4 regions of the Rhizobium sp. YTUHZ044 genome follow, and region 4 is predicted to be linked to each of the others. Evidence: predicted binding sites of a transcription regulator. Region 4 holds the regulator's gene; each other region holds the start of a gene.
The links. The regulator LexA, encoded in region 4, represses DNA repair genes until DNA is damaged. The targets are predictions, from matches to a motif close to TGTTCNNNNTGTGTTCNG.
Positions count from the first base shown of each region.

Region 1: NL154_RS02500 (PA0069 family radical SAM protein) is a predicted target of LexA. The motif match lies at 2,361-2,378, and genes of this name have one in related genera.
Region 2: NL154_RS13240 (ATP-dependent helicase) is a predicted target of LexA. The motif match lies at 2,439-2,456, and genes of this name have one in related genera.
Region 3: NL154_RS22645 (YifB family Mg chelatase-like AAA ATPase) is a predicted target of LexA. The motif match lies at 2,538-2,555, and genes of this name have one in related genera.

Region 1 covers NZ_CP101426.1:515,293-520,055, forward strand. The annotation lists gene NL154_RS02490 (F0F1 ATP synthase subunit B) at 1-137, shown strand, start outside; gene NL154_RS02495 (ribonuclease HII) at 278-967, opposite strand; gene NL154_RS02500 (PA0069 family radical SAM protein) at 1,134-2,291, opposite strand; gene NL154_RS02505 (glycosyltransferase family A protein) at 2,432-2,950, shown strand; gene NL154_RS02510 (hypothetical protein) at 3,361-3,696, shown strand; gene moaB (molybdenum cofactor biosynthesis protein B) at 3,777-4,328, opposite strand; gene NL154_RS02520 (4-(cytidine 5'-diphospho)-2-C-methyl-D-erythritol kinase) at 4,328-4,763, opposite strand, start outside.
Region 2 covers NZ_CP101426.1:2,642,298-2,647,060, forward strand. The annotation lists gene NL154_RS13230 (PrkA family serine protein kinase) at 1-1,429, opposite strand, end outside; gene NL154_RS13235 (VOC family protein) at 1,832-2,308, opposite strand; gene NL154_RS13240 (ATP-dependent helicase) at 2,499-4,763, shown strand, end outside.
Region 3 covers NZ_CP101426.1:4,629,052-4,633,814, forward strand. The annotation lists gene rsmI (16S rRNA (cytidine(1402)-2'-O)-methyltransferase) at 1-478, shown strand, start outside; gene NL154_RS22630 (YraN family protein) at 468-836, shown strand; gene NL154_RS22635 (cupin domain-containing protein) at 954-1,457, shown strand; gene gshB (glutathione synthase) at 1,545-2,492, shown strand; gene NL154_RS22645 (YifB family Mg chelatase-like AAA ATPase) at 2,647-4,179, shown strand; gene cysK (cysteine synthase A) at 4,275-4,763, opposite strand, start outside.
Region 4 covers NZ_CP101426.1:1,785,465-1,790,227, forward strand. The annotation lists gene NL154_RS08875 (ComEC/Rec2 family competence protein) at 1-1,591, shown strand, start outside; gene lexA (transcriptional repressor LexA) at 1,572-2,291, opposite strand; gene NL154_RS08885 (VOC family protein) at 2,487-3,383, shown strand; gene kdsA (3-deoxy-8-phosphooctulonate synthase) at 3,380-4,225, shown strand; gene eno (phosphopyruvate hydratase) at 4,367-4,763, shown strand, end outside.

The DNA of each region.
Region 1 (4,763 bases), 1.3 Mb from region 4:
TGAAGGCGGTGCGTTCCGCCGCCGTCGACCTGGCGATCGCGGCCGCCGAGACGGTGCTCGCCAAGAAGGCCGACGGCAAGGTCCAGTCCGAGCTCTTCGGCAACGCCGTCGGACAGGTCAAGACGCGGCTCAACTGAGCGGTTCTGAATAGAATGAGAAAAAGGCCGGGCATGTCCTGGCCTTTTTCTTGTTGATAGCGCTTGTTTTTTGCTTGGCCGCGTGCGGAGCTGCAGTGCGGCGTCCCTGATCGGCAATTGCCGGCCCTTTCTTTTGCAGCCTATTCGGAAATCAACTCGTCCATCTCAGGACCGTCCTCGCCGTTGCGCAGCGGCCGAAAACTCATCCGGTGCAGTGAGCAGGGGCCGTGCTTCTCGATGCCGGCGCGGTGCTGCGCCGTGCCGTAGCCGGCATGCGCGGCAAAACCGTAATCGGGAAACACGTTATGCGCCCTCGCCATCATCCGGTCGCGCGTCACCTTGGCGACGATCGAGGCGGCGGCGATCGAGACCGAGCGGGCATCGCCCTTGACCACCGCCTGTCCGGGGCAATCGAGGCCAGGCGGCACGTCAAGCCCATCTGTCAGCACGTAGCTTGCGGGAATGGCGAGGCTGCAGATGGCGCGACGCATCGCGTCCAGGCTCGCCTTGCGAATGTCCGTCTCGTCGATGCGGGTCGAGCTGGAGGAGGCGATGGAAACCGTCGCGGTCGCCAGGATCTGCACGAAGAGTTCCTCGCGCCGCTGCGCCGAGAGCTGCTTGGAATCGTTGAGGCCCTCAGGGATGCGCTTCGGATCGAGAATGACCGCAGCGGCCACCACAGGCCCCGCCAGCGGCCCGCGGCCTGCCTCGTCGGCGCCGGCGACCGGCCAGTGACCGGCCTTGCGGGCTTTGAGCTCGAGCTTGAAATCCGGCACGAGAGGGACCGTGTCGAAAAGCAGGGGAGAATCGGGTGGCGTGCGACGTTTCATGCGGCTGAACCTCGCACGCCAACCCGATTTCCCGCAAGTCCCCGGATCAGGGCGGCGGCCGGGGACGGTCCGGCGGATGGTGGCGGTCAAGGCCATCCGCAGGAATTGCGCTCGGGGCTCGAAACAGGGCGGTTTTTCTGAGCAGCCGATGCGCAAGCTTAAAAAATCAGAGCAGCGACAACTGCACGCCGCTGCCATCCGGTGGCACGAACAGATCGTCGCGCAGCGGCACGCTGCGCCGCGTCAGCTCGAAGCGTTTCGCCGCCATTTCGAAACGCCGGGCGATCTGCCAGGCATAGGGGCCGGCACCCTTCATGCGCTTGCCGAATTCGGCGTCGTAATCCTTGCCGCCGCGCATCGAGCGCACCAGCGACATCACGTGCCGGTAACGATCGGGATAGTGCTGCAACAGCCAGTCGCGAAAGAGCGGGCTGACTTCGAGCGGCAGTCTGAGGATCACATAACTCGCCTCGGCGGCGCCGGCAGCCTTCGCCGATTCGAGAATGCGCTCGAGCTCGTGATCGTTCAGCGCCGGGATCAGCGGGGCGGCCATGACGGCAGTCTGGATGCCTGCCTCCGAGAGTGCATGAATGGTCTCCAGCCGTCGCGGCGGCGTGGCGGCGCGCGGCTCCATCGCCCGGGCAAGCTTGCGGTCGAGCGTGGTGACCGAGATGCCGACGCGCACCAGGTTCTTGCCGGCCATCTCCTGAAGAATGTCGAGATCGCGCAGGATCATCGCCGACTTGGTGACGATCGACACCGGATGGTTCGCCTTGTTCAGCACCTCGAGGATGCCGCGCATGATGCGCCATTCCTTCTCGATCGGCTGATAGGGGTCGGTATTGGTGCCGATCGCGATCACCCGCACCTTGTAGCCCGGCTTGGCGAGTTCCCGCTCTAGCAGCTTGGCCGCATCGGGCTTGGCGAAGAGCTTCGTCTCAAAATCGAGCCCCGCCGAAAGCCCCATATAGGCGTGCGTCGGCCGGGCGAAACAATAGATGCAGCCATGCTCGCAGCCGCGATAGGGATTGATCGAGCGGTCGAACGAAAGATCCGGAGATTCGTTGCGGGTAATCGCGGTGCGCGGCTTTTCGATCTGCACCTCGGTCCTGAACGGCGGCAGCTCTTCCAGCGTCTGCCAGCCGTCGTCGAACGTCTCCCGCTGCAGCGCTTCGAACCGCCCTGTCGGGTTCAGTCCCGCTCCGCGCCCGCGCCGCCGGTCGCCCTCGACCCTGAGACCGGACGACACGATCATCGCATCGGCAATATCTGCCGTATTGGCAGGCGCGAATGCGGCCTGCCCTGCCAGGGACTGCTCTCTCATCGGATTCTCCCGCAGCGAAAAGCCGTTGCCTCCGCCCGTTTGTGATGATTAAATTCCTATCGGCAAAACGAGAACAATGCAAGAACAAAATCAGGAAAAGGATGCTGGCAAAAAATTGTGCGGCGCATTATGAATAATCGATGTTGACGGTTGTTCTCGAATGCCAGGATCAGGAATCCGAACTGGCGCAGACCTTATCGGTATTGGTGGCAGGCGCGGTGGAAGGGCTCGTCAGCGATGTGATCGTGCTCGATCACGGCTCGCGCGACGGCACCTCGCGGGTCGCCGACGCCGCCGGCTGCCGTTTCCATTCACAATGGGATATCAAGGATATCGTTCGCTCGGCCCGAGGCGAATGGCTGCTCTTCGTCGAGCCGGGCGCCAGGCCGCAGGCCGGCTGGATCGATGAGATCGCCGAGTATGTGGCGCTGAACAAGACGCCGGCGCGCTTTACTGCGTCGCGCGGCTATCGACGCCCCTTCTTCCAGCGCGTCGCCCGCGCCCGGCCGCCGCTGGAGCTTGGGCTGTTGATGCCGAAGAACCAGGCGCTCGCCGCCGCCAGAAGCGGGATGCCTGTTGCCGACTTCGCCAAGGGCCAGAAGCCGCGCAAGCTCGCAAGTGAATTGATTCCTTCCTGGGTGGCGCGTGCCGCGCGGTAGAATGCCCATCCCTGCATCGATGCTGTCCGAAAAAGTGCCCCTCACCCTAACCTGCCCCTTGAAAACGGGGAGAGGGGACGTGCCCGGCGAGAGGTTGGTGGTGATGGCGAGGTTGCGGCATGGTTCCTTCGCTCCGTTTACGGGGTCCGAAGGACGTCGAGACCAGTGGCTCGACCCCGGTCGGTGGCGGCAGCCGGATGAGGGGCTGGTCTCGCCGCAAGCGCGCTTTGGTGATTGCTTCCCATCATCGCGCAAAGATGGCGCCCAATCGGATTTCGCGCTATAATTCGTCCATGGCGCCGCCGAAGCGCCGCGCTTCGCAACGGGTGCCGTGGAATGCCGGTGAACGGCAGAACAGGTCGGCGAAAAATCTCCTCTTCTGCCGGGTTCCCGGCGAAAGGAGGTGCGTCATGCCAGGCGGTAGTATCCACGGCGTACGCAGTATGATCTGCGGCCTGCTGGCCGTCATATTGCCGACATTGGTGATCGCGCATCCGCATTCGGCAGCATCGCAGACGATGCTCAGTTGCGCAGGTCGATCCGACGTCGTCAGTTTCCTCGACCAGAATTTCGGTGAGAAGCTCACCGCCGTCGGGCTGGTCAATCAGAACGCCGTTCTTGAGGTCTATGCCGCCAAAAGCGGCACCTGGACGCTCGTGGTCACGGATATCCACGGCATAAGCTGCATTTTGCTGTCGGGTGATGGCTGGGATTCGATGCCGGCTCTGCCGGGCATTGCCACATGACAAATGCCAGCGCGTCGGCGCCGAAAGTCTGAATCGGATTTTCGACAGCGCGACCGCGGCGCTGGAACGGCAGCTCCAGTCTATTTCTGCGCGCCGCGTTTCAGATGCTCGTCCAGGCGCGGCATGATCTCGACGAAATTGCACGGCATGCTGCGATAGTCGAGCTGTGCTTTCAGTATGCCGTCCCAGGCGTCCCGGCAGGCGCCGGGCGAGCCGGGCAGGGCGAAGATGAAGGTGGAGTTGGCAACACCCGCGGTGGCGCGCGACTGGATCGTCGCCGTGCCGATCTTATCGTAGGAAATACGGTGGAAGACGGCGGAAAAGCCGTCCATGCGCTTTTCGAACAGCGGCTCCACCGCCTCGGGCGTCACGTCTCGGCCGGTAAAACCGGTGCCGCCCGAGGTGATGACGACATCGATCTCCTCCCGCTCGGTCCAGGCTTTGACCTGGGTGGCGATTTTCTCCCGGTCGTCGGGCACGATCGCCCGCTCGACCAGCCTGTGGCCCGCCTCGGCAATCCGCGCCGCCAGCGTATCGCCGGACTTGTCCGTCTCCGGCGTGCGCGTATCCGAGACGGTGAGAACCGCAATGCCGACGGCGATGAAGGGCCGTTTTTCGTCCAAACCTGCCATCACATGCCTCCCGAAACCGTTTCCGTCGCCTGGAAATACCAGTCGGGCCGCGCCTCGTGAAGAGCCGCCGCCGCATCTCGCGCGGCGGCCATGTCGGCAAAGATCCCGAAGCAGGTAGCGCCGGAGCCGGACATACGGGCAAGAAGAGCGCCCTCGGTCCGCAGCATCGCCAAGATCGCCGCGATTTCGGGCACGGCCTCGCGCGCCGGTGGCTCCAGGTCGTTGCGAGCCGCGCCGATCGCCGCAAGCCAGCCTGCGGTCTGTGCGAGCGTCAGGGGTGAATTGTTCTTTGCCTTGAGCCGGCGGAAAACCTCCGGCGTCGAAACCCCCTTCAATGGGTTGGCAAGCACCATGGCGAAGGCCGGCAGATCGGGCACGGCTTCGATCTCCTCGCCGATGCCGCGGGCAATCAGCGGCCGGCTCTCGAGGCACATG
Region 2 (4,763 bases), 860 kb from region 4:
CGGCCTTGATGAATTCCAGATAACGCTTCTCGACATCGTCGGGAAACTGCTCGCGACGGATCGCCTGTTCCAGCACATACATCAGATGGACGGGATCGGCGCCGATATCCGTGGTGTCGTGATTGAAGGTGGAGGCGAGCACTTTGAAGGCGAAACGGGTCGATATCCCGTCCATGCCTTCGTCGATCCCGGCAGCATCCCGGTATTCCTGGACGCTGCGGGCGCGTGGATCGCTTTCCTTCAGGCTCTCCCCGTCATAGGTGCGCATCTTCGAGAAGAAGGTCGAATTCTCGTGCTTGCGCAGGCGCGAAAGGACGGAGAACCGCGCCAGCATTTCGAGCGTTGCCGGGGCGCATGGTGCATCCACCAGTTCCGATCCCTCGATCAGCTTTTCGTAGATCTTCTGTTCCTCTGTAACCCTGAGACAATAGGGCACTTTGATCACGCAGATGCGGTCGATGAAGGCCTCATTGTTCTTGTTGGCCTTGAAGGTCTGCCATTCCGCCTCGTTCGAATGCGCAAGGACGATGCCGGAGAAAGGTATGGCGCCGATATTCTCGGAGCCGATATAATTGCCCTCCTGCGTTGCCGTCAGCAGCGGGTGCAGCATCTTGATCGGCGCCTTGAACATCTCGACGAATTCGAGCACGCCCTGATTGGCACGGTTCAGTCCGCCCGAATAGCTGTAGGCATCCGGATCGTTCTGAGAATAGGTTTCCAGTTTGCGGATATCCACCTTGCCGACCAAAGAGGAGATGTCCTGGTTGTTCTCGTCTCCAGGCTCGGTCTTGGCAATCGCGATCTGGCGCAATCGCGAGGGTTGTATCCTGACGACGCGGAATCGGGAGATATCGCCGCCGAAGTCGTCGAGCCGCTTCAGGCACCACGGGCTCATCAATCCGTTCAGGCGCCGCTGCGGGATCCCGTACTGCTCCTGCAGGAGCGAGCCCATCGTCTCGGGATCGAAGAGATTGAGCGGGCTTTCGAACACAGGGCTGATCTCGTCACCGGCCTTCAGCACGTAGATCGGATACACCTCCATCAACTGCTTCAGCCGCTCCGCCAGCGACGACTTGCCGCCGCCGACCGGACCGAGCAGATAAAGAATCTGCTTGCGCTCCTCGAGCCCCTGCGCCGCATGCCGAAAAAAGGAGACGATGCGTTCGATTGTCTCTTCCATGCCGTGAAAGCCGGCAAAGGCCGGATAAACCCGGATGGTCCTGTTCATGAAGATCCTGCCGAGGCGCGCGTCCTTGGCGGTGTCCACCATCTGTGGTTCGCCTATGGCAGCGAGCAGACGCTCGGTCGCGTTGGCATAGGCGATCGGGTCGGTTTTGCAGAGATCGAGATATTCCGACACCGACATGTCGCTTTCGCGGCGCGCTTCATAACTGCGTGTGAACGCATCGAATACGGATTCACTCAGCATGGGACCTCCATTAAGGTAATGCCGCAGGCTCTAAGCCGTATAACCATCGAGATGGCCACGGCGTTCCTAAGAATCAATAGTTTCGTAGGTATATTCCACGCTGACCGGCCGTTTGTGGCAATGCACAAAATCGTGCATGCACCGGTATTTTTTTACTCCACGAAACTGTTTCTTATTGTAGTTGAGAAAAGGCTTGTCGCGATATCAGCACATTTAGCGACGTGACATGGAAGTAAAAAAGGTATGCAATAGCGCCCGTGATTCGAGCCGTAAATAATCGGCGATTGCCCGCCGGTGAGACCAGTCGGCTCCGACAGCGGGCAGCGAGTTCGCCGCCCGCAGAATGAAACCGGGCGAACGTCACATCCGACCGGCATATCCTACTCATGCGCCTCCTGGCTCTCAGCCGTTGAACGCCTTTTCCAGCGCAGCCACATCGATCTTGACCATGCCGAGCATGACTTCGGTGACGCGCCTTGCCCGCTCGCGATCTTCGTCGGCGATCATCTCGGAGAGCGCGCGCGGGACGATCTGCCAGGAAAGGCCCCAGCGGTCCTTCAGCCAGCCGCAGGCCTCCGGCGTGCCGCCATTGGCGAGGAAGGCATCCCATATCCGATCGATCTCCGCCTGGCTTTCCAGAAGGATCGCTACCGAAAAGGAATGGTTGAAGCTGTCGAGCGGACCGGCCTTCATCGCCAGGAAGGCTTGGTCGCCAAGCGTGAACTCGATCAGCTCGACGCTGCCGGGAGGGCCGCTCGGGATTTCCGCCGGAAGTATGGTGGTTCGGCCGATCCTGGAATCCGGAATGATCGACACGTAGAATTCTACGGCTTCGCGTGCCTGCTCCGCGAACCAGAGATTTGAAATGACCTTGGGCATGGACAGCCTCCTTGTTGGCGAGTATCCCGGACTTCTGTCCGATGCTTCGAGGACGTCTGGTCGGCACCGGTTCCGACAGGCCGCGATCGGATTTTTTTGGCCGCCCACACCCCCGCAATAGCGGTGGCTCGGGAATGAAAGCAGAACATCTTTTCTGGTCTTTCCTTCCCGAATCACTACATTACGCGCCATGAGCAATAGTTTCGACGATATTCCCTTCTTCGACGAGGAGCCGGGCGAAGTGGCGCGTAAGCCGCAGCCGTCTGTCGCAACCGCCGGAAGGCCGGCCGCCGGCGGCGGCATCGCCGCCCGCGCCATGGCGGCCCGTGACGGCGGCAAACGGCCGGACTATCTCGCCGGATTGAACCCGGAACAGACCGAAGCCGTCGAAACGCTGGAAGGCCCCGTCCTCGTGCTCGCCGGCGCCGGCACCGGAAAGACGCGCGTGCTGACGACCCGCATCGCCCACATCCTCAATACCGGCCGCGCCTTCCCGTCACAGATCCTCGCCGTCACCTTTACCAACAAGGCCGCGCGCGAGATGAAGGAGCGCATCGCCCTGCTCGTCGGCGGCGCCGTCGAAGGCATGCCGTGGCTCGGTACCTTCCACTCGATCGGCGTCAAGCTCCTGCGCCGCCATGGCGAGCTCGTCGGCCTGAGCTCCGGTTTCACCATTCTCGACACCGACGACGTCGTGCGCCTGATCAAGCAGCTGATCCAGGCCGAAGGCCTCGACGACAAGCGCTGGCCGGCAAAGCAGTTCGCCGGCATGATCGACACCTGGAAGAACAAGGGCCTCGGACCGGCCGATATTCCCGAAGGCGACGCCCGCGCCTTTGCCAATGGCCGCGGCCGCGATCTCTACTTCGCCTATCAGGCGCGCCTGTCGACGCTCAACGCCTGCGATTTCGGCGACCTGCTGATGCATCCGATCGCGATCTTCCGCAAGAATCCGGATCTTCTGAAGGAATATCACGGCCGCTTCCGCTATATCCTTGTCGATGAGTACCAGGACACCAACACTGCTCAGTACATGTGGCTGAGGCTTCTTGCCCAGCGCGCCAAGGGTGAGCCGCAGAATGTCTGCTGCGTCGGTGACGACGACCAGTCGATCTATGGCTGGCGCGGCGCGGAGGTCGACAATATCCTGCGCTTCGAGAAGGATTTCCCCGGCGCCAAGGTGATCAAGCTCGAGCGCAATTACCGATCGACCGAACATATCCTTGGCGCCGCCGCCCATCTGATCGCCCATAATGAAGGCCGCTTGGGCAAGACGTTGTTCACCGATCGCGCCGACCCGGATGACGTCAAGGTCCAGGTTCACGCCTCCTGGGACTCGGAGGAGGAAGCCCGCGCCATTGGCGAGGAGATCGAGCAACTCCAGCGCAACAAGCATCTGCTGAACGACATGGCGATCCTCGTGCGCGCCTCCTTCCAGATGCGCGAATTCGAAGATCGCTTCGTCACCCTTGGCCTCAACTACCGCGTCATTGGTGGCCCGCGCTTCTATGAGCGCCTCGAAATCCGCGATGCCCTGGCCTATTTCCGCCTGGTGGCGCAGCCGGCCGACGACCTCGCCTTCGAACGTATCATCAACACGCCGAAGCGCGGCCTCGGCGATACGACGGTGCGCGCGCTGCACGATTATGCACGCGCCCGCGACATCCCGATGCTGGCGGCCGCCGCCGACATCATCGAGACGGACGAGCTGAAGCCGAAGGCGCGAAAAGCCCTCTTCGACGTGATTCAATCTTTCCGCCGATGGCAGGAACTGCTTGAAAACACGCCACATACCGAACTTGCCGAGCAGATCCTCGAAGAGTCCGGCTATACCGACATGTGGAAGAACGACAAGAGCGCGGAAGCCCCGGGCCGCCTGGAAAACCTGAAGGAACTGATCCGCTCGATGGAAAGCTTCGAGTCAATGCGCGGCTTTCTCGAACACGTCTCCCTTGTGATGGATGCCGAGACCAACGAGAACCTCGACGCCGTCTCGATCATGACGCTGCATTCGGCCAAGGGCCTGGAATTCGACACCGTTTTCCTGCCCGGCTGGGAGGAAGGCCTTTTTCCGCACCAGCGCTCGCTCGATGAAAGCGGCCGTGCCGGCCTGGAGGAGGAACGCCGCCTCGCCTATGTCGGCATCACCCGCGCCAAACGTCGCTGCCACATCTGGTTCGTCTCCAACCGCCGCATCCACGGTCTCTGGCAATCGACCCTGCCCTCGCGTTTCCTGGACGAATTGCCGGAGACCCATGTCGAGGTCGCCGAGATGGAACAGAGCTACGGCGGTTACGGCCGCGGCGGTTACGGCCAGTCCCGCTTCGACAAAGCCGAACCCTTCGCCAACTCCTATTCGACCCCCGGCTGGAAGCGCGCCCAGGCCAACAGGACCGACGCCACCCGCGACAATTGGGGCACCCGCTCCGGCCACGCCGTCGAACGCATCGGTTAT
Region 3 (4,763 bases), 1.8 Mb from region 4:
TGGTTCCGGCCTGCCGAACGACGCCTTCCTCTTCGCCGGTTTTCTGCCGCCCAAGGACAAGGCCCGCCGCGATCGTCTCGGTGAATTGGCCGCAACTCCAGCGACGCTGATCTTTTTTGAATCGCCCCATCGCATCGGCGCGACGCTGTTGGCTGCCGCCGATGTGCTCGGCCCGGAGCGGCCGGCTTGCGTCTGCCGTGAATTGACCAAGACCTATGAAGAATTCCGCCGCGGCACGCTGGCCGAACTCGCCGCCCATTACCAGCAGGTGGAAAACGTCAGGGGCGAGATCGTCCTCGTCGTCGGTCCGCCGCAGCCGGCGGAAACGTCCGAGGCCGATGTCGAGGCCGTGCTTGCCGACCTGTCGACGTCGATGCCGACGGCAAAGGCTGCGACCGAGGCCGCCCGTCTCACCGGCCTGCCGCGCAAGGCGCTCTATCAGCGCCTGCTGGAGCTGAAGGGCGGCAATGGGCGATAAAGACCCCACTGCCATCAAAAGGAAAGCGCTGCGCCGTGGCCGCATGTCGGAATATGTCGCCGCCGTCTTCCTGATGCTGAAGGGATACCGCATCCTGGCGCTGCGCCACCGCACCCGGCTCGGCGAGATCGATATCGTCGCCCGCAAGGGCGATCTCGCCGTCTTCGTCGAGGTCAAGGCCCGGTATGGCGAGGCTGCGGCCATCGACGCCGTCTCTCTCGCCGCGCAGAAGCGGATCCGGGCGGCAAGCGATCTCTGGCTCGCCCGCCAGGCCGATCACGCCCGCCTTTCCCAGCGCTACGATATCGTCGCGGTCATGCCCGGCCGGTTGCCGCGGCACTTTCCCGACGCCTTCTGAGCGCTTTGCCCGGCCGAGTTTCCGGATTGTTAAAATTTTAGTCCCGGGTTGAACGAGCTCCTTACCTCTCTCTGCTACCCACCATCGCGGTAGGGATTAAGAATTGGGGGTTGTTGCGTGGCCTGGAAGATGATGCTTGCAAGTGCGGTCGGCATGGCTGCGCGCTCGGTGCCTTATATCGCGCTGAAGCCGGCCGGGAAGTCCTTCGTCGCGCATGCGAGCGACCACCTGCCGCTGAAATCGACGCCGATCAATCCCGACTGGATCATCAGCGGCAATCCGGAAGCCCGCACCGCCGAACATTCGCGCGGCCATGACGAGGCGTCGCTGACGGCGATCTGGGACTGCACGGCGGGCGAATTCCGCTGGTATTTCGGCTGGGACGAGACCGTGATGATCCTCGAAGGCGAGGTCCATATCACCGCCGAGGACGGCACGGAACGGACCCTGTGCGCCGGCGACGTCGCCTTTTTCGCAGGTGGAACCTGGGCGAGCTGGCGGGTCGACAGTTACGTCCGCAAGGTCGCCTTCCTGCGCAAGCCTTTCCCGAAGCCTTTGGCAATCGCCTACCGTCTGCGCAACATGCTGCGCAACGGCGGCAGCCAGGGCATCGCCGCCTGAAAATGGCGACTGCCGCAAGCCTTCGATGACCGTTGCGTTTGATGCCGGGCCGACCTACATCTGTCCGGCATTCAGCGAGGGACGGAAATGGCCAAGATCACCAATGTAGCGGTCCAGATGGATCATGTCGCCGGCATCAATATCGCAGGGGACTCCACCTTCGCCATGAGCCTGGAGGCGCAGGCGCGCGGCTACAGGCTCTTCCATTATACCCCCGAGCGCCTGAGCTTCCGCGACGGCAAGCTCTTTGCCAGCGTCGAGCCGATGCTGCTGCGTGACGTCAAGGGCGATCACTTCGAACTCGGCGCGCCCGAGCGCGTCGATCTCTCGACCATGGACGTGGTGCTGCTGCGCCAGGATCCGCCCTTCGACATGGCCTATATCACCTCGACGCATCTCCTCGAGCGCATCCATCCGAAGACGCTCGTCGTCAACGATCCGGCTTGGGTGCGCAATTCACCGGAGAAGATCTTCGTCACCGAATTCGCCGATCTGATGCCGAAGACGCTGATCACCAAGGATCCCGCCGAAATCCGCCGCTTCCGCGACGAGATGGGCGACATCATCTTGAAGCCGCTCTACGGCAATGGCGGCGCCGGCGTCTTCCATTCGACCCGCGACGACCGCAACCTCTCCTCACTGCTGGAAATGTTCGGCCAACTCTTCCGCGAGCCCTTCATCGCCCAGCAATATCTGCCCGACGTGCGCAAGGGCGACAAGCGTATCATCCTTGTCGACGGCGAGTTTGCCGGTGCCATCAACCGCGTGCCGGCCGAGCATGACAGCCGCTCCAACATGCATGTCGGCGGCCGCGCCGAGGCGACCGAACTGACGCCGCGCGAAAAGGAAATCTGCGCCCGCATCGGCCCCGCGCTGAGGGAACGCGGCTTCCTGCTCGTCGGCATCGACGTGATCGGCGATTACATGACCGAGATCAACGTCACCTCGCCGACCGGCATCCGCGAGGTCAGGAAGTTCGGCGGCGCCGATATCGCGGCCCTGCTCTGGGACGCGATCGAGCGCAAGCGCGGCTGAGGCTGCGATCGGGTACAACCGCGATTACTGCTGCTTATCCGCCTGCGTTCTTTTATTGTTCTTGTTTTAGTCCTGCTTCCGTGCCAGATTGCAACCGCTGGCTTTCAACGGCCACGGGGCGGTCTCTAAGAGTTTGCGGGACAAGGGTGGGCATATGGTCGCGCGTGTCAGTACGGTAGCATTCCAGGGCATCGAAGGCGTGCCGGTCGAGGTCCAGGTCATGATCGCGCCTGGCAAGGTCGGCATGCAGATCGTCGGCCTGCCTGACAAGGCGGTCGCTGAAAGCCGCGAGCGCGTTCAGGCCGCCCTTCACGCCTCCGGCCTGGCGCTGCCGGGCAAACGGGTGACCGTCAACTTGGCGCCCGCCGATCTGCCGAAGGAAGGCTCGCATTTTGATCTGCCAATCGCGCTGGCGCTGATGGCCGCTCTCGGCGCCATTCCCGCCGATGCGCTGTCGGATTTTGTCGTCGTCGGCGAGCTCAATCTCGATGGCACCATCGCCGCCATCGCTGGCGCGCTGCCGGCCGCGATCGGCGCCAATGCTCTCGGCAAGGGGCTGATCTGCCCGGCCGAAAGCGGCGCCGAGGCTGCCTGGGCCGGCGCCGAGGTCGATATTCTCGCACCGCGCAGCCTGATTGCCCTTGCCAATCATTTTCGCGGCACGCAGGTGCTCTCCCGGCCGGAGCCGTCGATCCGCGCCAATGCCGCCAACCTGCCGGATCTTGCCGAGATCAAGGGCCAGGAAAGCGCAAAACGTGCGCTCGAGGTGGCGGCCGCCGGCGGCCACAATCTCCTGATGGTCGGGCCTCCCGGTTCCGGCAAATCGATGCTGGCGTCGCGGCTGCCGTCGATCCTGCCGCCGCTTTCGCCCGCCGAACTGCTTGAAGTGTCGATGGTCCATTCGATCGCCGGCCAGCTCACCGGCGGCAAGCTGTCCGATCGCCGGCCCTTCCGCACCCCGCATCATTCCGCCACCATGGCCGCCCTTGTCGGCGGCGGTCTGCGCGCCCGGCCGGGCGAGGCCTCGCTCGCCCATCACGGCGTGCTCTTCCTCGACGAGTTTCCCGAGTTCACGCCGCAGGCGCTCGATGCGCTGCGCCAGCCGCTCGAAGGCGGCGAATGCGTCATTGCCCGCGCCAATCACCGCGTCTCCTATCCGGCGAAATTCCAGCTGATCGCGGCGATGAACCCCTGCCGCTGCGGCATGGCCGGTGAGCCCGGCCACACCTGCGCCCGTGGCCCGCGCTGCATGAGCGATTACCAGGCCCGCATCTCCGGGCCGCTGATGGACCGCATCGATATCCGCATCGATGTGCCGGCCGTCTCCGCCGCCGATCTCATCCGCCCGATGGCGGCCGAGTCCAGCGCCGACGTCGCCCGCCGCGTCGCCCGCGCCCGCGAGATCCAGCAGGAGCGCTTCGCGCGCGCCGGCGCCAGGGATATCGGCACCAATGCCCGCTGCTCCACATCAATGATCGAAAAACTCGCCGAACCCGATGCGAGCGGCCTGCAGCTCTTGCGCGACGCCGCCGACAAGATGAAATTCTCCGCCCGCGGCTACCACCGCGTCCTCAAGGTCGCCCGCACGCTGGCCGATCTCGACGACAAACCGACCGTTGGCCGTTTGCATCTGGCTGAGGCGATCTCCTACCGGATCGCCGGCGAGAGGTTGACGGCGGCCGCCTGAGCGCAAGCGAATAGGGAGTTGCGAATAGCGACTAGTTAATCGGCTTGCCCGCCGCAAAGCAGGTTACATCCTATTCGCTATTCGCTATTCGCTATTCAGCTCCCCAACCCCTCAAACAGCGCCGTCGACAAATACCGTTCCGCAAAAGACGGTATGATGATGACGATATTCTTGCCGGCATTCTCCGGCCGGCTGCCGACCTTGATCGCCGCCGTCAGCGCCGCGCCGGAGGAGATGCCGACCGGCACGCCTTCGAGCCTTGCGATGAGGCGGGCCTGTTCGAAGGCCTCGTCATTAGTGACGGTCACGACCTCGTCATAGATGCCGGTATCGAGGATCTTCGGCGCGAAGCCGGCGCCGATTCCCTGGATCTTGTGCGGGCCGGGATTACCGCCTGAGAGCACCGGCGAATCGGCAGGCTCGACGGCGATGATCTGGATCTCGGGCTTGTGGCTCTTCAGCACCTGGCCGACGCCGGTGATCGTGCCGCCGGTGCCGATGCCCGAGACGACGATATCGACCGTGCCGTCGGTATCGTTCCAGATTTCCTCGGCCGTCGTCTTGCGGTGAATCTCGGGATTGGC
Region 4 (4,763 bases):
ATCGATCCTGCCCGGCGATACCGGCGCTTTTGCCGCTGCTCTGGTGACGGATGAACGGCGCGCCATCTCGAAGACGACGACGGAGGCGCTGCGCCAGTCCGGCCTTGCCCATATCGTCGCGATCTCGGGCCTCAACATGGCGCTGTCGGCCGGCATCTTCTTCGTCGGCTTCCGCATGCTGCTCTGCCTCTTTCCCGGCGTCGCCCAAGCCTATCCGACAAAGAAGATCGCCGCCGCCGGTGCGCTCATGGCCGTCACCGCCTATTACCTGATCTCCGGTTTCGGGGTTTCGGCCGAGCGCGCTTTTATCATGATGACCATCATGCTGATTGCCGTCTTCTTCGATCGGCCGTCGATCAGCCTGCGCAATGTCGTTCTCTCTGCGCTCATCATCATCGCCATTTCACCTTCGGAAGTATTGGGACCGAGCTTTCAGATGTCCTTTGCCGCGACATTGGCTTTGGTATCGGGCTATCAGCTGTGGAAGGACAGGCGTGTCCGTGAAAACGCTTTCCTGAAATTGCCGATCATCAGGCCGGTGGTTGTCGTCGCCGGTTTCTTCGGCGGCGTCTTCCTGACCTCGCTGATCGGCGGTTTTTCCACCGCCCTGTTTTCGATCGAGCATTTTCATCGCCTGACGGCTTACGGCCTGCCGGCAAACCTTGCGACGATGCCGATCATCTCCTTCATCGTCATGCCGGCCGGGCTGCTGGCGATGCTGCTCATGCCCTTCGGGCTGGATGCTCCGCTCTGGACGGTGGTCGGATTCGGCCTCGATCTGGTGATTGCGGTTGCCAAGACGGTGTCCGGCTGGGGCGGCGATATCGGCATCGGCCGCTTGCCCGCCTGGTATTTCGCAGTGGCGGTGGCAGGCTTTCTGCTGCTGACGCTGCTGCGCACCCGGCTGCGCCATGTCGGCACATCCATCATCGCCGTCTCGACACTCACCGTACTGCTGCTGCCGGCTCCCCGCCCGCCGGATCTGGTGATTTCGGAGGATGGTGGTCTGGTTGCGGTCGTTGCGGCTGAGGCAATCGCGTCCAACCGTGAAAACCCGCCGGATTTCATCTTCGACCAGTGGCAGCGAGCGCTGGTCCTGCCGACACATGTTCCACCGAAGATGCTGGATGGTCCGGCTATCCCGCCGGAAGGAGAAGACCGCCGAGTCAGGCTTTCCCGCGATCAGCAGAACGAAGCGAGCGCAGCGATGCGGGCAGCCGCAGCAGGCGGTGAAGCAAACCGGTTTTCCTGCGTCAAGAAGGCGTGGTGCACATCACGACTCGGCAATGGCCATATCGTCACCGTCATCGACAATGCCGCCTATCTCGGCCCGGCCTGCGATACGGCCGATATCGTCGTGACCTCGGTCCGCCTGCGTTTCAACAGCTGCCGTTCAGGCGGGACGCTCTTCACCGGCGAGACGCTCCGCAGGACCGGTTCCGTCGAATTGCGCTTCGCCGATGCCGGCCTGCAGGTCGCAACCGCATTCGAGGCGCTATCGCGGCCATGGATGCGCCATCGCGCCTATGATTGGCGCAAAGACAGTTTTACCGAATCCGGTCCGGCTGCTGTCAGTGATAACGGCGAATGAGGCCGACGAGCTTGCCCTGCACCTTGACGCGGTCCGGCCCGAAAATCCGGGTCTCGTAAGCCGGGTTGGCGGCTTCCAACGCGATCGAGGCGCCCTTCCGGCGGAAGCGTTTCAGCGTTGCTTCCTCGTCGTCGACGAGGGCAACGACGATGTCGCCGGGACTTGCGGTGCTGCCGTTGCGGATGATCACGGTGTCGCCGTCGAAGATGCCGGCGTCGATCATCGAATCGCCCTTGACCTCCAGCGCGTAGTGCTCACCGGAGCCAAGCATGTCCGCGGGAATGACGATGTCATGCGTGTTGTTCTGGATCGCCGAGATCGGAACGCCGGCGGCGATTCTTCCCATGACCGGCACGGAGACAGAGTTGCCGTTGTCGGCGACCGGCTTTGCGGCAGCGGGGGCGGCGACCGGCTGGGGTTTGCCGAGGCTGCCCTCGATGACGCTCGGCGAAAAACCGCGGCGCTGTTGCAGGCTGGGGTTATAGGCCTCCGGAAGCTTGATCACTTCAAGCGCCCGGGCGCGATTCGGTAGGCGGCGAATGAAGCCGCGCTCCTCGAGCGCCGTGATCAGGCGGTGAATGCCGGATTTCGAGGCGAGATCCAGGGCATCCTTCATTTCGTCGAAGGAGGGAGGGACGCCGGATTCCTTCATGCGCTCATGAATGAAAAGGAGAAGCTCCTGTTGTTTGCGCGTGAGCATCGACGTCAGACCCCTGATTGAAACAAATCCAGAACAGACACTATATGTTCCATATGTGTTCCGCAAGTAGCTAAATTTCCGTAAAACTTCGGGCCAACTCGTCGAGATTTTTAATTTCATTCGACGGGATTGGCGCACATCGCTTGCATTCGGGGAGGGGCTGTCGCACATCTTTGCCCCTTTCAGGAGGATATCATGAACGCGCATTCCGCCAAGTCGCATCCGCTGGATCACGTCGTGCTGCCGGTGGTCAATATCGATCTGGCGCGTGAGAGGCTCGGCAAGCTCGGTTTCACCGTCGCCGCCGATGGGCGCCATCCCTTCGGAACGGAGAATGCCTGCGTCTTTTTCGCCGACAAGACCTATCTGGAGCCGCTTGGCGTGGCGAGCGTCGAGGAGAGCGAGGCAGCGGCCCGCCACGGCAATGTCTTCATCGCCCGCAATCGCGCCTTCCGCTTCCGCTGCGGCGAGGAGGGATTGTCTGCGCTGGCCTTCCTCAGCGAGGATGCCGGCCTCGATCATAAGCGCTTCGTCAGCAACGGCGCGAGCGCCGGCGAGATGTTGCAATTCAGCCGGCCGATGCGGATGCCGGATGGTTCGGAGACCGTCGGCAGCTTCAAGCTGGCCTTTGCAGCTGATCTGCGCGCACCCGATTTCTTTCTCTTTACCTGCCAGCGCATCAATTCCTTCCCGACAGATCGCGCCGCGCTGGAGACGCATGCCAATGGCGTGATCGGCATTGCCGAGATCGCGCTTTGTGCGCCGGACCCGGCGGCATTCGCCGCCTTCGTCGGGCTTGCGATAGGGCAGGCGGCGGCGGAGAAAACCGGTTTCGGCGTGAATATCGCGGCATCAAATGCGAAGATCAGCCTGATGACGCCCGAAGGGCTGGAGGCCTATTTCGAGCTTGCCGTCTCATCCGCCGATCGTGGTCTGCGCGGCCGGGTAATCCTCTTCACCGTCGCCGATCTTGCCGTGACAGAAGCGCATTTGGGTGCTAACGGGATCACATTCACGCGCAAGAACAATCGCATTCTGGTGAAGTCTACGCCCGGGCAGGGTGCGCTCTTCGCCTTCGAGGAAACACGATGAGCACCGACACGAATTCCGAAGTCAGGATCGGCGAAGGCGAAGGTCAGGTCACCTTTTCCAATACCGCCCGCCTGTCGCTGATTGCCGGCCCCTGTCAGATGGAGAGCCGGGACCACGCCTTCATGGTCGCCGGCACGCTGAAGGAGCTTTGCGCAAAGCTTGGCATGGGTCTTGTCTACAAAAGCTCCTTCGACAAGGCCAACCGCACCTCGCTCTCGGCCGAGCGCGGCATCGGCCTGGAAAAGGGCATGGAGGTCTTTGCCGACCTCAAGAAGGAATTCGGCTTTCCGGTCATAACCGACGTCCATACGGCCGAGCAATGCGCCGAGGTGGCCAAGGTGGTCGATGTCCTGCAGATCCCGGCCTTCCTCTGCCGTCAGACCGACCTACTGATCGCCGCCGCAAGGACCGGCCGTGCCGTCAATGTCAAGAAGGGCCAGTTCCTCGCCCCCTGGGACATGAAGAACGTCCTGAAGAAGCTCAACGCCAGCGGCAATCCGAATGTGCTCTTGTGCGAGCGTGGCGCTTCCTTCGGCTACAATACGCTGGTCTCCGACATGCGCTCGCTGCCGATTATGGCGGCGATGGGCGCTCCCGTCATCTTCGACGCGACGCATTCCGTCGCTCAGCCGGGCGGGCAGGGCGATTCCTCCGGCGGCCAGCGCGAGTTCGTGGAAACGCTGGCGCGCGCGGCAGTGGCGACGGGAATTGCCGGCGTCTTCCTCGAAACCCATCAGGACCCCGACAACGCGCCGTCCGATGGCCCGAATATGGTTTATCTCAAGGACATGCCGCGACTGCTCGAGAAGCTGCTTGCCTTCGATGCGATCGCCAAGTCCTGACGTTCAACAAGCTGACATGTTCGTGGTTTAGGCCACGACGGAATGCTGGTTCGGAGGCCGGAAATTGCGGCATTGTAATTTGCACGCCTTCGATTATGACAGGCTTCGAACGACTTATCACCCACCGAGCAGGAAGAACCCATGACTGCAATCACCGATATCATCGCCCGCGAGATCCTCGATAGCCGTGGCAACCCCACCGTCGAAGTCGACGTCTATCTCGAAGACGGCAGCATGGGCCGCGCGGCCGTTCCCTCGGGCGCCTCGACGGGCGCGCATGAGGCGGTCGAGCTGCGCGACGGCGGCAAGCGCTATCTCGGCAAGGGCGTCGAAAAGGCGGTCGAGGCCGCCAACACCGAAATCTTCGACGCGATCGGCGGCATCGACGCCGAAAACCAGATTCAGATCGACAACATCATGATCGAGCTCGACGGCACGCCGAACAAGTCGCGCCTCGGCGCCAACGCCATCCTCGGCGTCTCGCTCGCCGTCGCCAAGGCTGCCGCCCAGGCATCCGGCCTGCCGCTTTACCGCTACG